DNA from 3 places in the Neobacillus sp. GCM10027624 genome. Region 2 is predicted to be linked to each of the others. Evidence: riboswitches for the same ligand, from Rfam matches in the RefSeq annotation. Region 2 holds a riboswitch; each other region holds the start of a gene.
The links. A riboswitch is a leader RNA that binds a small molecule or an ion and turns the genes downstream of it on or off. The one in region 2 is predicted to bind glycine.
Positions count from the first base shown of each region.

Region 1: another riboswitch for glycine. It lies ahead of gcvT (glycine cleavage system aminomethyltransferase GcvT); the one in region 2 lies ahead of ACFQZ9_RS16355 (amino acid permease).
Region 3: another riboswitch for glycine. It lies ahead of ACFQZ9_RS24035 (ACT domain-containing protein); the one in region 2 lies ahead of ACFQZ9_RS16355 (amino acid permease).

Region 1 is NZ_JBHTHD010000011.1:429,057-433,739, reverse strand. Features, by position in the region: gene gcvPA (aminomethyl-transferring glycine dehydrogenase subunit GcvPA) at 1-1,194, opposite strand, end outside; gene gcvT (glycine cleavage system aminomethyltransferase GcvT) at 1,213-2,319, opposite strand; glycine riboswitch at 2,572-2,659, opposite strand; gene ACFQZ9_RS18450 (DEAD/DEAH box helicase) at 2,821-4,509, shown strand; gene ACFQZ9_RS18445 (YqhG family protein) at 4,487-4,683, shown strand, end outside.
Region 2 is NZ_JBHTHD010000011.1:27,726-32,408, forward strand. Features, by position in the region: gene ACFQZ9_RS16345 (hydrolase) at 1-70, shown strand, start outside; gene ytkD (RNA deprotection pyrophosphohydrolase) at 144-632, shown strand; glycine riboswitch at 792-893, shown strand; gene ACFQZ9_RS16355 (amino acid permease) at 1,110-2,498, shown strand; glycine riboswitch at 2,716-2,816, shown strand; gene glyA (serine hydroxymethyltransferase) at 2,975-4,225, shown strand; gene ACFQZ9_RS16365 (L-serine ammonia-lyase, iron-sulfur-dependent subunit beta) at 4,243-4,683, shown strand, end outside.
Region 3 is NZ_JBHTHD010000014.1:36,954-41,636, reverse strand. Features, by position in the region: gene ACFQZ9_RS24045 (aminotransferase class V-fold PLP-dependent enzyme) at 1-745, opposite strand, end outside; gene ACFQZ9_RS24040 (hypothetical protein) at 873-1,220, opposite strand; glycine riboswitch at 1,582-1,659, shown strand; gene ACFQZ9_RS24035 (ACT domain-containing protein) at 1,745-2,020, shown strand; gene ACFQZ9_RS24030 (PFL family protein) at 2,039-3,400, shown strand; gene ACFQZ9_RS24025 (DUF2935 domain-containing protein) at 3,512-4,336, opposite strand; gene ACFQZ9_RS24020 (polysaccharide deacetylase family protein) at 4,423-4,683, opposite strand, start outside.

The DNA of each region.
Region 1 (4,683 bases), 400 kb from region 2:
ATTTATTTCTTTTACCGGGTGATTCAATTTAATTACAAATTCATTAAATGAAAAACCATCATTGACAATTTCAAAGCCTGCCGCTTTAAAGGCATTTTTCGCATATTGAGTCTTTTGCATATTGTTTGCTGCCATTTCACGAACACCTTTTTTGCCAAGAGCGGTCATAGCAACGGAAGCTGCAAGTGCGTTTAAAGCTTGGTTAGAACAAATATTTGAAGTCGCTTTTTCACGGCGAATATGTTGTTCGCGTGCCTGCAGGGTTAAAACAAAACCACGGCGTCCTTCGTCATCTGTTGTCTGTCCGACAAGGCGACCCGGAACTTTTCTCATTAGTTTTTCAGTAACAGCAAAGTATCCACAGTGCGGACCGCCAAATGCGGATGGAATACCAAAAGGCTGTGCATCCCCAATGACAATATCAGCACCAAATTTGCCCGGAGGTGTTAATACTCCAAGAGATAGTGGATTGCTTGATACGACAAACATTGATTTATTGGCGTGAATGATTTCTTCTAGTTCTTTTAATGGTTCGATTCTGCCAAAAAAGTTTGGATATTGAACAATAACTGCAGCAACATCGGCATTTACTAAGCCTTTTAATTCATTTAAATCTGTTAGACCGTCTATTACTGGTACTTCAACTACGCTTAAGTTCTGACCCTTTGCATAGGTTTTAAGTACGTCACGATATTCCGGATGAACCGCATTTGAAACTAAAATTACTTTTCGTTTTGTATGACCGGCACTAAGCATTGCTGCTTCAGCTAATGCTGTTCCGCCATCATACATAGAAGAGTTGGCAACGTCCATTCCCGTTAATTCGCAAATCATCGTTTGGAATTCAAATATTGCTTGAAGCTCCCCTTGAGAAATTTCAGGCTGATATGGTGTATAGGCTGTATAGAATTCTGAACGTGAGATAACATGGTCGACAATAACAGGCATATAATGGTCATAAACGCCTGCTCCTAAGAAAGAAACATTTCTTTTCAAGTCTGCATTACGATCTGCCATTTTAAGTAGTTCTTTCATTAAAGCAGGCTCTGATTTAGCAGCTTTAATGTTGTATTCACCTTTATAACGTACTTGCTCCGGGATATCGCTAAAAAGTTCATCAACGGAGGAAACGCCAATGGTTTCAAGCATTACTCTCTTATCTTCTTCAGTCATAGGTAAATAGCGATGTTTCATAAACCTAACTCCCTTCCATTATTTCTTTTCTTTTTTATAAAAAGGTGTTGGAATTACTTTTGCTTTTAAACGTTTTCCGCGAATTTCAACCTCAACTTCACCATCTAATTCGGCATATTGTGTTGGAATAAGTGCAAGCCCGATATTTTTCTTTAATGTTGGGGACTGCGTACCTGTAGTAACCTCACCAATGAGCTCTTCCCCTTTATAAACGGAATACCCATGACGTGGAATACCACGGTCAATCATTTCAATCCCAACCGTTTTTCTAGGAAGACCAGTTTCTTTTTGTTCTTTTAATGCCTCTTTACCAATAAAATCTGCTTCCTTATTTAACTTTACAGCGAAACCAATTCCTGCTTCTAGTGGTGAAATTTCAGGAGAAAGTTCTTGACCGTAAAGCGGTAAAACGGACTCAAAGCGTAACGTATCACGTGCGCCCAATCCGCAAGGAAGAACTCCTTCTTCCTTACCTGCTTCCAAAATAGCATTCCAAAGGTCAACCGCATCGTCTGACTTACAATAAATTTCGAACCCATCTTCCCCAGTATAACCAGTTCTAGAAACAAGGGCCGTTTTGCCATTAATTTTTACTTCCTGCTGAAATTTGAAAAAGCCAATTTGACTTAGGTCGGATTCTTTAACCAACTTCTGTAGTACCTTTTCTGCAAGTGGTCCCTGAATGGCCAGTTGAGCTGTTTGTTCAGACAAGTTTTTAAGGGTAACATCACCTTCAAGATGGTCTTCAAGCCACTTATAATCTTTTTCAATATTGGAGGCATTTACCACGAGTAGATAATGATTATCTTCCATTTTATAAACAAGCAAATCATCCACTGTACCGCCGTTTTCGTAACACATCGCTGTGTACTGAGCGCCGCCATCCTTCAGTTTAGAAACATCATTCGTCATCATTTTTTGCAAATAGGATAAGCTGTCAGGTCCTTTAACCTCAACTTCCCCCATATGAGATACATCGAATAAACCTGCTTTTGTACGAACGGCTTCATGTTCTTCCTTAATGCTTGAAAATTGGACTGGCAGCTCCCAGCCGCCAAAATCGATTGTCTTACCCCCGTATTGCTTGTAGGTTTCAAATAATGGAGTGCGTTTTAAATCAGCCATATTGAATTCCCCTTTTTCAGAAAATTTTATTAAAAAAATAACAAGATGGTGCGTAGAGAAAACATACCCATAAGAGACGTTATATCTCTAGAATAAGTTTTACATTTTTTCTAAGATATTTTTCCCCAGAAAAAAAGACAGAGCCCCCCCTTTTTAAATTAAAGAAGGTCTCTGTCCTTGCACCTGAAAGTTTACCGATATTGGCTTTCCCCTTTGGTGGCTCCTATATAACTGAAGCACTCTCCAGAGCTGCGTCAAACAAGAGTTCTTTTGCCTGAGAGATTCACATTTCTGTTTGCTCCTTCGGCGCTACACGAGTAGTCTCTCCCCTTGTTATCATCCGCATTTATAATATTTTCCATATGGGTAATACTAAAATAAATACATCTTCAAAATCATTTACTTTATTACAAAAATTTAAAACTTTCTAAGCTACTAACATCCTACCCTAAAATGATATTTTGAGCAATAGGTATCTGACAGAAAAGGAGCTGGAAAACCATGTCTGTTCACATAGAATTCGATTCCTCCTGGCAGGATGACTTTTTACATAGGATTGAACATGATGGTCCATGGGGAAATTGGGATCTTTTTAAACTTGCAATTGAGGTTGAAAAACATCTTGTCATCCCCGAATTTGAGGGACTGCAGGCACCCAGCCATCTGCCGCATTTAACTCCCCTTCCCCATCAGCTCGAAACAGCTAAACAAGTCATTGAAAACATGAATGGAAAAGCAATTCTCGCTGATGAGGTTGGGCTAGGTAAAACCATCGAAGCTGGTCTTATTTTAAAAGAGTACATGATTCGCGGTTTGGTTAAAAAGGTATTGATTCTAGTCCCTGCTTCCCTGGTTACACAATGGGCAATGGAACTAAATAGCAAATTTTTTATTCCGGCGATTTCGCAAAGAAAAAGTTATGTATGGGAACAATGTGATGTGGTGGTGTCCTCCATTGATACCGCAAAACGAAATCCGCATCGCGATATTATTTACAATCAAAACTATGACCTTATTATCATCGATGAAGCCCATAAGCTGAAAAATAACAAAACGAAAAACTATGAGTTTGTTCAAAATTTAAAAAAGAAATTTTGTTTATTGTTAACAGCAACCCCGATTCAAAACAGAATTGAAGAAATCTTCAACCTAGTATCCCTTTTAAAACCGGGGCATTTGGGAAGCGAGACAGCCTTTTATGAAAAATATAAACGGGACGCCCGTTCTTTAAATGATAATGAGCATTTAAAGGAATTAGTCAATAAAGTAATGATTCGTAATCGGAGAGCTGACACCGGGATTGAATGGACCAAAAGGCATGTTGAAACCATTCCAATTGAATTTTCATCATCAGAAAAAGATCTATATGAGGCCATTAATGATTTAAGAAGTGAAGGAGATTGGGTTCAAACAAGTGCCTTTTCTGTGATGACATTACAAAGAGAAGCATGCAGCAGCCGCGAAGCCGTTTTTTATACACTAAAAAACATGCTGCAAAAAAAGGAAAATCCATCTCCTGCCTTTGAAGAACAAATTAATTATTTGATTAAAAAAGTTGAGGCCGTCCAGCAAAACTCAAAAGCTGAAAAAGCGCTAGAATTAATTCAGAAGGTAAATGACAAAGTCATTATTTTTACAGAATATCGGGCCACACAATTATATTTGCAATGGTATTTAAAACAGCATGGAATTTCTTCCGTACCGTTCAGGGGAGGTTTTAAACGCGGTAAAAAAGACTGGATGCGTGAACTCTTTCAAAAGCATGTTCAAGTCTTAATTGCAACAGAAGCCGGTGGAGAAGGGATTAACCTTCAATTCTGTAATCATATCATTAATTTTGATTTACCGTGGAATCCTATGAGACTGGAACAGCGAATTGGCAGGATTCACCGTCTCGGCCAAGAAAAAGATGTGATGATTTATAATTTTGCCATCAAAAATACGGTCGAAGAACATATTTTAAAACTTCTATACGAAAAAATTGATTTATTTGAAAAGGTAATTGGCGAACTTGATGATATTTTAACAAAACTTGATTTTGGTAATATCGAGGACCATTTAATCGACATATTTGGGCAATCTTCTTCCGAAGGGGAAATGAGGATAAAAATGGAAAACCTCTCATCGATGATTGAGTTCGCAAGAGACATAAAGGAAGGAGATTCACATGCAGCAGCAGGAAATTCATAACTTTTTAATAAAGTATTTTGAAGCCAACGAATGTGAAATTGTCGAAAACCAACCTGGATATTTAACTACTCAATTAACGATTGAACTTGATAAAGAATTGATGAATCGCCCCTTTTACTGGCATTATCTTGAGAAAACAGGCGGAATTCCGAATCCGATGAAGCTTACCTTTAT
Region 2 (4,683 bases):
TTATAAGCTTGGAGATGAAGAAGCAAAGAATCATATTGGGAATATGAATATTTTACCAAAAGATGAATAACAAAAGGAAATCCTTATCCGCATAAAGATAAGGATTTTTTGTTTTAAGATAATTGATTATAATGGAAGAATCAATGGATATAGGCGGTAATGAAATGATAGAGTTTATTGATCAAAATGGGAATAAAGTTGAGTTATCCTTTTCCAAAAAAAGCTTTCCCGACGAGGCAAAGCATGTGCTGGTCATTTGTCAATATAAAGATTCCTGGTTATTAACCTGTCACAAAAGACGTGGTCTCGAATTTCCGGGAGGTAAAAGAGAGGAAGGAGAAACACTTGAAGAAGCAGCACGTCGAGAGGTTCTTGAAGAAACAGGGGCCCATCTAGGGGAGGTTAAGAGAATCGGGGAATACAGGGTAATCGACCCAAAAGGTCCTTTTGTAAAGGCTATTTTTTGGGGAATTGTAAGCACGTTAAACAAAACGAATACCTATTATGAAACCAATGGCCCTGTTCTTGTAAAAGGGGATCTTTTACAGCTCAGGTTTGGTGATGAATACAGCTTTATTATGAAAGATCGAGTCGTGGAAGAATGCCTTCAAGTTCAAAATAGAAAAGAATAGCGGCATTGGATGTGAAGACTGCTATTCTTTTATTTTTATAAAAAATTTTGAATTTTCCCTAATAACTGAATTGACAAAAAAACTAGTTTGTGAGAATATAATTTTGTGAATCCGCTTTCAATTATTTAATTCTTCAAAAACAATAGAATATTTTTACGGTTGATTGTATTGGGAGAGAGTAACGAATGTTGCCGCCGAAGGAGCAAATTCCATAAAAGCCTTGGAATAAATCTCTCAGGTAATAAGGACCAATACATGACGTAGCTCTGGAGAGTGCATATTTCTTTATATGCCACCAAAGGGGATCTGCTTTTTTGGCAGGAAACTTTCAGGTAAAAGGACAGAGAAGGTAGAAATAGTGCCTTCATCTGTCCTTTTTTTGTTGTGAAAAAGGAGGCAAAGGAAATAGGTGGACTTACTGGAAAATTATGAGGGTGTATTCACGGTTTGAAAAAAATTAGGAAAAGAGGGGAATCAATGCAAGAACAAAAATTAGATAGAGGTTTAAAGAACAGGCACGTTCAGCTAATCGCCATTGGCGGAGCAATAGGAACGGGGTTATTTCTTGGGGCAGGAAAATCTATTCATTTGGCAGGACCTTCGATTTTATTTGCTTATATGATTACAGGTGTCATTTGCTTTTTAATTATGCGTGCACTTGGCGAACTACTCTTAACCAATTTGAACTATCATTCATTTGTTGACTTTGTGAGAGACTATTTAGGTAATATGGCAGCCTTTATCACTGGTTGGACCTACTGGTTTTGCTGGATCTCCATTGCCATGGCTGACTTAACAGCGGTTGGTCTTTATACCCAATATTGGTTTCCTAATGTACCACAGTGGATGCCAGGATTAATTGCCCTTGTTATTCTGTTAGTTATGAACCTTACAACTGTTAAACTTTTTGGTGAAATGGAATTTTGGTTTGCATTAATCAAAGTAATTGCCATCTTGGCTCTAATCTTCATCGGTCTTGTCATGATTATTAAAGGCTTTTCTACTAATTCAGGGCCGTCTAGTTTCAAGAACTTGTGGAGCCATGGCGGCATGTTTCCAAATGGAATAAATGGGTTTATTCTCTCATTCCAAATGGTCGTGTTTGCCTTTACAGGGATTGAACTTGTTGGCCTTACAGCGGGCGAAACGAAAGATCCGGAAAAAGTTATCCCAAAAGCAATCAATAATATCCCAATCCGTGTTTTTATTTTCTACCTTGGCGCACTATTTGTAATTATGAGTATTTATCCTTGGAATGCCATAAATCCGGCGAAAAGCCCATTTGTCCAAGTCTTCGTAGCGGTTGGTATCGCAGCTGCTGCCGGTATCGTTAATTTTGTCGTGCTTACATCCGCGGCTTCAGCTTGTAACAGCGCTGTCTTTAGCACAAGCCGGATGGTTTACTCACTGGCCAAGGATAAAAATGCACCTGTACCATTCGCAAAACTTACTTCACGAAAAATACCTTCAAATGCATTATTCTTTTCAACTGTTGTCATTCTCATTGCCGTAATTTTAAACTATATCATGCCGGAAGGAGTATTTACACTAATTACAAGTATTTCTACGGTATGTTTCATCTTTATTTGGGGAATTACTGTCATCAGTCATTTAAAATACCGTAAAGTAAGACCTGATTTGGCAAAAGTAAATAAATTCAAGTTGCCGTTTTATCCCGTTTCCAATTACTTAATCCTTGCTTTTCTTGCATTCGTTCTTGTTGTCCTTGGGTTAGCGGAAGATACTCGTGTTGCCTTGTTCGTAACTCCTGTTTGGTTTATTATGCTAATTGCTATTTATAAGGTACGGAATCTAAAGGAAAATCATGCAGATCCAGTGAATCAGGAAAAGATTGCAGAAAATTAACAGCAAACGATAAAAGATCTTAATTACCTTTTGTTGTTATCGCTTTCAAAAATTATATAAAAAAAGCTTGACGTGAATTATGTTAGCGATTATTCTGAAAATAATAATAAATAGAGCGGATGACGGTTGTGGGAGAGTGCAATTTAACACGCCACCGAAGGAGCAAGTTCCAAAAAGACCCTTGGAATAAATCTCTCAGGTAGATGGAACCATAACTGGACGCAACTCTGGAGAGCGCATAATTAATATGCCACCAAAGGGGAAGGTTCTTTTCGTAAAAGGAACTAAACTCTCAGGTAAAAGGACAGAGAAGGGTAGAGCAATCTTTATGCTACCCTTTTCTGTCCTTTTTTGCGTGCAAAAAAGTGAGTGTTTCTATCGATTTACTTGGAAATAAAAATCTTCAGTAATTAGCAAGATAAATTCCATGTTTGAAACATCAAAGGGTAGTTGAACCATTAAAAGGAGGACTAGAAATGGGATTACAACAAAATGATTCAACTATTTTTGAAGCAATTAAGAAAGAGCAGGAGCGTCAGCATCAAACATTGGAGTTAATCGCTTCTGAAAACTTTGTAAGCCAAGATGTATTAGAAGCAATGGGAAGTGTGATGACGAATAAATATGCTGAAGGCTATCCAGGAAAGCGTTACTATGGTGGATGTGAATTTGTTGATATAGCAGAAAATACAGCGATTGATCGCCTAACAAAGCTGTTTGGAGCAAAATATGCAAATGTTCAGCCACACTCAGGTGCACAAGCAAATTTTGCAGTATTCTACGCATTGTTGCAGCCTGGTGACAAGGTCATGGGGATGAACCTTTCACATGGCGGGCACTTAACTCATGGGAGCCCTGTTAGCGTTTCAGGAAAATGGTTTGAAATCGTCTCCTATGGTGTGAGAGAGGACACTCAATTGATTGACTATGATGAACTAGAAGAGATTGCAAAAAGGGAAAAACCAAAATTGATCATTGCGGGGGCAAGTGCTTACCCTAGAGTAATTGATTTTGCACGCTTTAGACAAATTGCTGATCAAGTTGGTGCAAAATTCATGGTGGACATGGCACATATTGCAGGACTTGTTGCAGCTGGTCTTCATCCATCACCAGTTCCATTTGCCGATGTTGTAACAAGCACTACGCATAAAACGCTCCGAGGTCCGCGCGGCGGAATAATTTTAACCAACGATGAAGACATCATAAAGGCCATTAATAAATCAGTGTTCCCAGGGATACAAGGCGGTCCGCTCATGCACATAATTGCGGCCAAGGCCGTTGCTTTCAATGAAGCACTGCAGCCAAGCTTTAAGGAATATGCAAAACAGGTCATTGAAAATGCAGCAACACTTGGCGAAACATTAAAAAATGAAGGTGCTGCCCTTGTTTCTGGGGGAACGGATAATCATATCGTTCTTTTAGATTTACGTCCGTGGAATTTAACAGGAAAAGAAGCAGAAAAATTATTAGAAGAAGCGGGCATTACCGTAAATAAAAATACGATTCCATTTGACCCGGAAAAGCCGTTTGTTACGAGCGGGATCCGGATGGGAACAGCAGCTCTGACAACACGCGGAATGAAGCAGGAAGAAATGGTGCAAATCGGGAAAGTCATTGCCGCTGTTCTGAAGAGTAAAGGGGACAAAGTCGTGCTTGAGAAAGCAAAGGAAACAACAAAAACGATTTGTGGAGCCTATCCGTTATTTCAACAAGCTGTAACAGTGTAAGAAAGGGGAAAATTGGGATGGAATTTCAGAGTTGTTTTGACATTATCGGTCCGATAATGGTTGGACCATCAAGTTCTCATACAGCTGGAGTGGTATCAATCGGAAAGTTTATCTACGAATTGTTAGGCGATTATCCACAAGAAGCAAATATTGTATTTTATGATTCATTTGCCGAAACCTATCAAGGTCATGGAACAGATAAGGCACTTCTCGGAGGATTACTTGGGATGGATACTGATGATTCACGCATTAAAAATTCATTGGAATGGGCTAAGGAATCTGGCATGCAGTACCAATTTGAATTTGCGGAAAGTTGTGAGTATTACGATCATCCAAATATAACAATTGTAACAGCAAAGTGCGGCGATTATGTTGTTAAAGTTGGCGGAGTATCACTCGGCGGCGGCTTATCCAAGATTTTTATGATTGACGACGAGATGGTTCATATACGTTTGAGT
Region 3 (4,683 bases), on a different contig from region 2:
GATCTTCCGGATGCATATCGATTTTGACATACGGTGCAGATGCAGCAAAATCGATAAAACATAATCCTCCATGTTGATGCATGATTTTTGCTAATTGATGATAGGGGGTTTGAATTCCCGTAACATTCGAACAAGCCGTAAAAGACCCTATTTTCAATGGACGTTCACGATATTTCTGGAGAAGCTCCTCCAATTGCGGAACATCAATCTCTCCGGTTGAGCTAGGTTCTAAAATGACAACCTCCCCGATGGTCTCAAGCCACGTAGTCTGATTTGAATGATGCTCCATATGGGTGATAAAAATAACGGGGCGCTCTTTTTCAGGAATTTGCAAATACCCTCTTAACTGTTCGGGGACCCGCAACCCTAAGATTCTCTGAAATTTATTCATAACTGAGGTCATCCCAAAGCCATCAAGAATAAGCGAATCCCGTTCATCCGCATTTACATGCTCTTTTATAATCTTTTTTGATTGTTTATAGATAGCGGTCATCATTAAACTCGTTGTATTGGACTCAGTATGGGTATTTGCCATAAATGGTCCAAATACCTCAGATATTTTCCGTTCGATTGGACGGTAAAGACGCCCGCTTGCCGTCCAGTCCGTATAAATGATTTGCTTTTTTCCATAGGGCGTTTCATATTCATGATTGATTCCGATCACTTGAGAACGAAATCTTTGAAAATATTCCTCCAGGTTTTCTGGCAGTGTATAGGTTTTACTGCCGATCATGGCGGTGATCATCTGCTTCACCTCTCCTCTATCTGTTAATCAATATATGCAAGGTGAAGGAATGCGGGTTCAAGTTCTTATACATCATAAAAAGCAGCTTTATATCGTAAAAGCTGCTTCCATCGGGATATCTTCTTACCTATGAAACATTCAATTTAGCTGATTCTTTCCGAGTGACTTCATCAATTTTTTGGATAAACATTTGAAAAACCTTTCGTTTCTCTTCAAGATCTCGTATGTACACCTTTAGTTGGTTATAACTTTCCTCAAAAGGTTTATGGTACATTTGCCGAATACTTTCGATGATCTCCTCATTTACCGTTGATTGAATCACTTGTTTCGTAATGTTATATTTATATGAATATACCTTTAACTCCTGCGCTACCTCTTCATATTCTTTGTCGATTTCACCAAGGAAATTGGATATATCCTCTTTCCACTCTTCCAATGATTTTTGTAAATATGATTTTACTAGTGTCTCTTCCATAAAACCACCGCCTTTTAGTCTTATATCTTAGTATAGCGGTGTTTGTTTACATAATAATTTCTGTCCGTTTACAATATAATTATTTTTAAATCAACAAAGACTTAACAAATTGTTAACATTTTTTTCATCCGTTTTTAATCGTTTCCGGTTATTATCTTTATTGTAGGTCAAAGTTGTCCGGGCTTAAAATACTCTGGTTAGGAGTTCACATGTTGGAGTGAGTTTTTGGCTATGATGCTAAGCTCGAACAACGGCCACACAAATTCTACATATTTTTCTTATTGACTGAAATCTTTTTCCTTGATAAGATTTGTTTAATTCAATATAGCAGGCTATGATGGTTGTGGATCACACTATAACCGGAGCAGCTTCTGGAGAGACCGCGCATTTGCGGCGCCGAAGGATTCACAATCTCAGGCAAAAGGACAGAAGAGAAAGTTGTACATAAAACTACACACTCTTCTTTTACCGTGAGATTGGATCTATCCAATCTTTTTTTTATTTTATTCATAGAGGTGGAAGAAATGGAGCGAAGACGAGCAGTTGTAAGTGTAATTGGAAAGGATCAGGTAGGAATTATTTCAAAGGTAACAACCATTCTTGCAAACAACAACATGAACATTCTTGATATCAGCCAAACGATTCTACAGGATTTTTTCACCATGATGATGATTATTGATGTTACCGGAAAGGTAAATTTAAATAGATTAAGGAATGAATTGACCCTTGCCGGTGAAGATATGGGATTAAAAATCAACATTCAGCTTGAGGAAATTTTCCAAGCGATGCACCGCGTGTAAAAGGGAGAGATCGTTATTATGACAATTGCAATGGATGAAATCCTACAGACGATTCGCATGGTTCAAATGGAAAATCTTGATATTCGTACGGTAACGATGGGCATCAGCCTCCGGGATTGTGCCGATTCTGATTTTGAAAAAATGAATATGCGAGTCTATGAAAAAATCACGAAATACGCACAAAACTTAAGAGAAGTGGCCGAGGAAACCGAGAAGGAATTTGGAATTCCAATTATAAATAAAAGAATTTCCATTACACCGATTGCTGAAATTCTCGGCAATGCAACAGCGGAACAAACTGTAGAGCTCGCGAAAACGCTTGACAAAGCGGCAAAACAATTAGGAATTGATTTTATCGGCGGCTTTTCTGCACTTGTTCATAAAGGAACCTCAAAGGGTGACGAAACATTGTTAAAAGCCCTTCCGGAAGCACTGAGTGTAACGGAGCGTGTTTGCTCTTCTGTTTCGGTTGCAACCACCCGGACAGGGATTAATATGGATGCCGTTAGAGAAATGGGTTTTATTATTAAAGAGGCGGCTGAAAGAACGAAGGATCAAAACGGGATTGCCTGTGCGAAGCTTGTTGTCTTTTGTAATCCCGTAGAGGATAACCCTTTCATGGCTGGAGCTTTTCATGGAGCAGGGGAAGGCGAAGCAGTCATCAATGTTGGTGTAAGCGGTCCAGGGGTTGTTTTGAGCGCATTGAAACGCTACCCAGATGCTGACCTAGGCGAGGTTTCTGAAATTATCAAGAAGACAGCCTTTAAAATTACTCGTGCCGGTGAGCTGATAGGCAGAGTGGTAGCCAACCGGCTTGGTATTCCGTTTGGGATTATGGATTTGTCATTGGCCCCAACAAATGCTTTAAATGATAGTGTTGCCGAAATTCTTGAAGAGATTGGACTCGAACGAGTGGGAACGCACGGGACGATTGCAGCACTTGCACTAATGAATGATGCTGTGAAAAAGGGTGGTGCCATGGCGAGCTCTTATGTAGGTGGATTAAGCGGCGCTTTTATCCCCGTCAGCGAAGATAACGGGATGATTCGCGGTATTATCGATGGCGCACTAAATTTATCGAAGCTTGAAGCGATGACTTGCGTATGTTCTGTTGGTCTAGACATGATTGCGATAACAGGCGATGCAGCTCCTTCAACTCTTTCAGCAATGATTGCGGATGAAGCTGCCATCGGGATGATCAATAAGAAAACGACCGCCGTCCGGGTAATTCCGGTTCCGGGAAAAAAGGAAGGCGAAATGGTCGAATTCGGCGGCCTCCTTGGCAGAGCACCTGTCATCGGAGTGAACCCATTTAGCTCCCAAAAACTGATTAATCGCGGAGGAAGAATCCCAGCTCCGCTGCAGGCACTGATTAATTAAAACAAAATGGATGAGGGTCCGACAATTGTTGGAGATGTTCTCCTATTGTCGTTTGACCCTCTCCTATTGTCGGATAACTCTCACCCATTGTCGGATACCTCTCCTAAAAATCTAATTAAACGATGGCTTCCTCAAAGAGCAATTTGTGCTTTCGGCTTGAAGCTCAGGAGCGAATTCCGCTAATTTTTTCACGAAATAGCAGGTCTCCGGAAAATGATGCTCCAAAAACCGTAAAGTCGTTTTATTTAAGATCCGGTCTCCTTGATATTTTTCAACCACCGACCTTATATACCCATTCATTTCAATAACCGTCTTTCCTACCTCCAATGCCAATTCTCTCTGTCTAGGAAACCCTTGCTCTGTAAATCTTAAAAACCCTTTTACATGATGGTTTTGTAAAATAAACATTTGAAATCTCTGTGCATATAGGTCTGTTTGCCGATCAACCGCTAACTCTATTGGATCTGTGACATTTCTTAATAAAATAATATGGCCAAGCTGATCCTCCAGCCATAAATCCAATAATTGGTCTAAACGCAGCGAAACCGGCTCCTGTCCATTTACATAAAAGGATAGCAACCGCAAATACTCTTGATTTTCATTTAGCGTGCCGTTCAAATAAGTAGGAGATAAATTAAGATTGATCTCGTTTTTTATCCGCAAATTTTGCAAATGGCCTTCAAAACGGTAATACTCATATGCGACTGGATAGGCTTGTTTAGCAAACGAAATTAACTCACTAGAACGATAATCCAACGCCGGATTAATTTTTCCAAGACTCGTTTCTAAATTAGCAAATGATTGAATAAACCTTTTTGCTATCGAAACTTCCTGTACTTGTTCCACTGATAAATGGTCCCGTACAAAAATCGCATGATCATAAAGAATTTCAGTCCAAAATAAATGTTCTTCCCACACACTGATTGTAGCAGCCATAAACACAATCCCTCCCCTATCTAAAGCATATTCCGCGTTTGTCCCATTAAAACCCTAAAAAAACGATTACGATTTTCGTAACCGCCTTAATCCATATTTACAATTTTTGCAAAATCGTCTAATGATGTGGAATATTTGATATATGTCCTTGGAAGAAGATAGTGTTCGTTTTCAATTCCTTGTTTGATATAAGGACCAGGACTTGTAGTTAATCCAAAAAGATAATAATTTTTTGTCTCCGTCACAACCCTAGGATTAAAATTCCCGAAAGGATAGGAAATCGCGATCACTTCTTTATCAGTTATTTTTTCTAATGCCCTTTTCGAATCTCTTAATTCTGAGTCCAG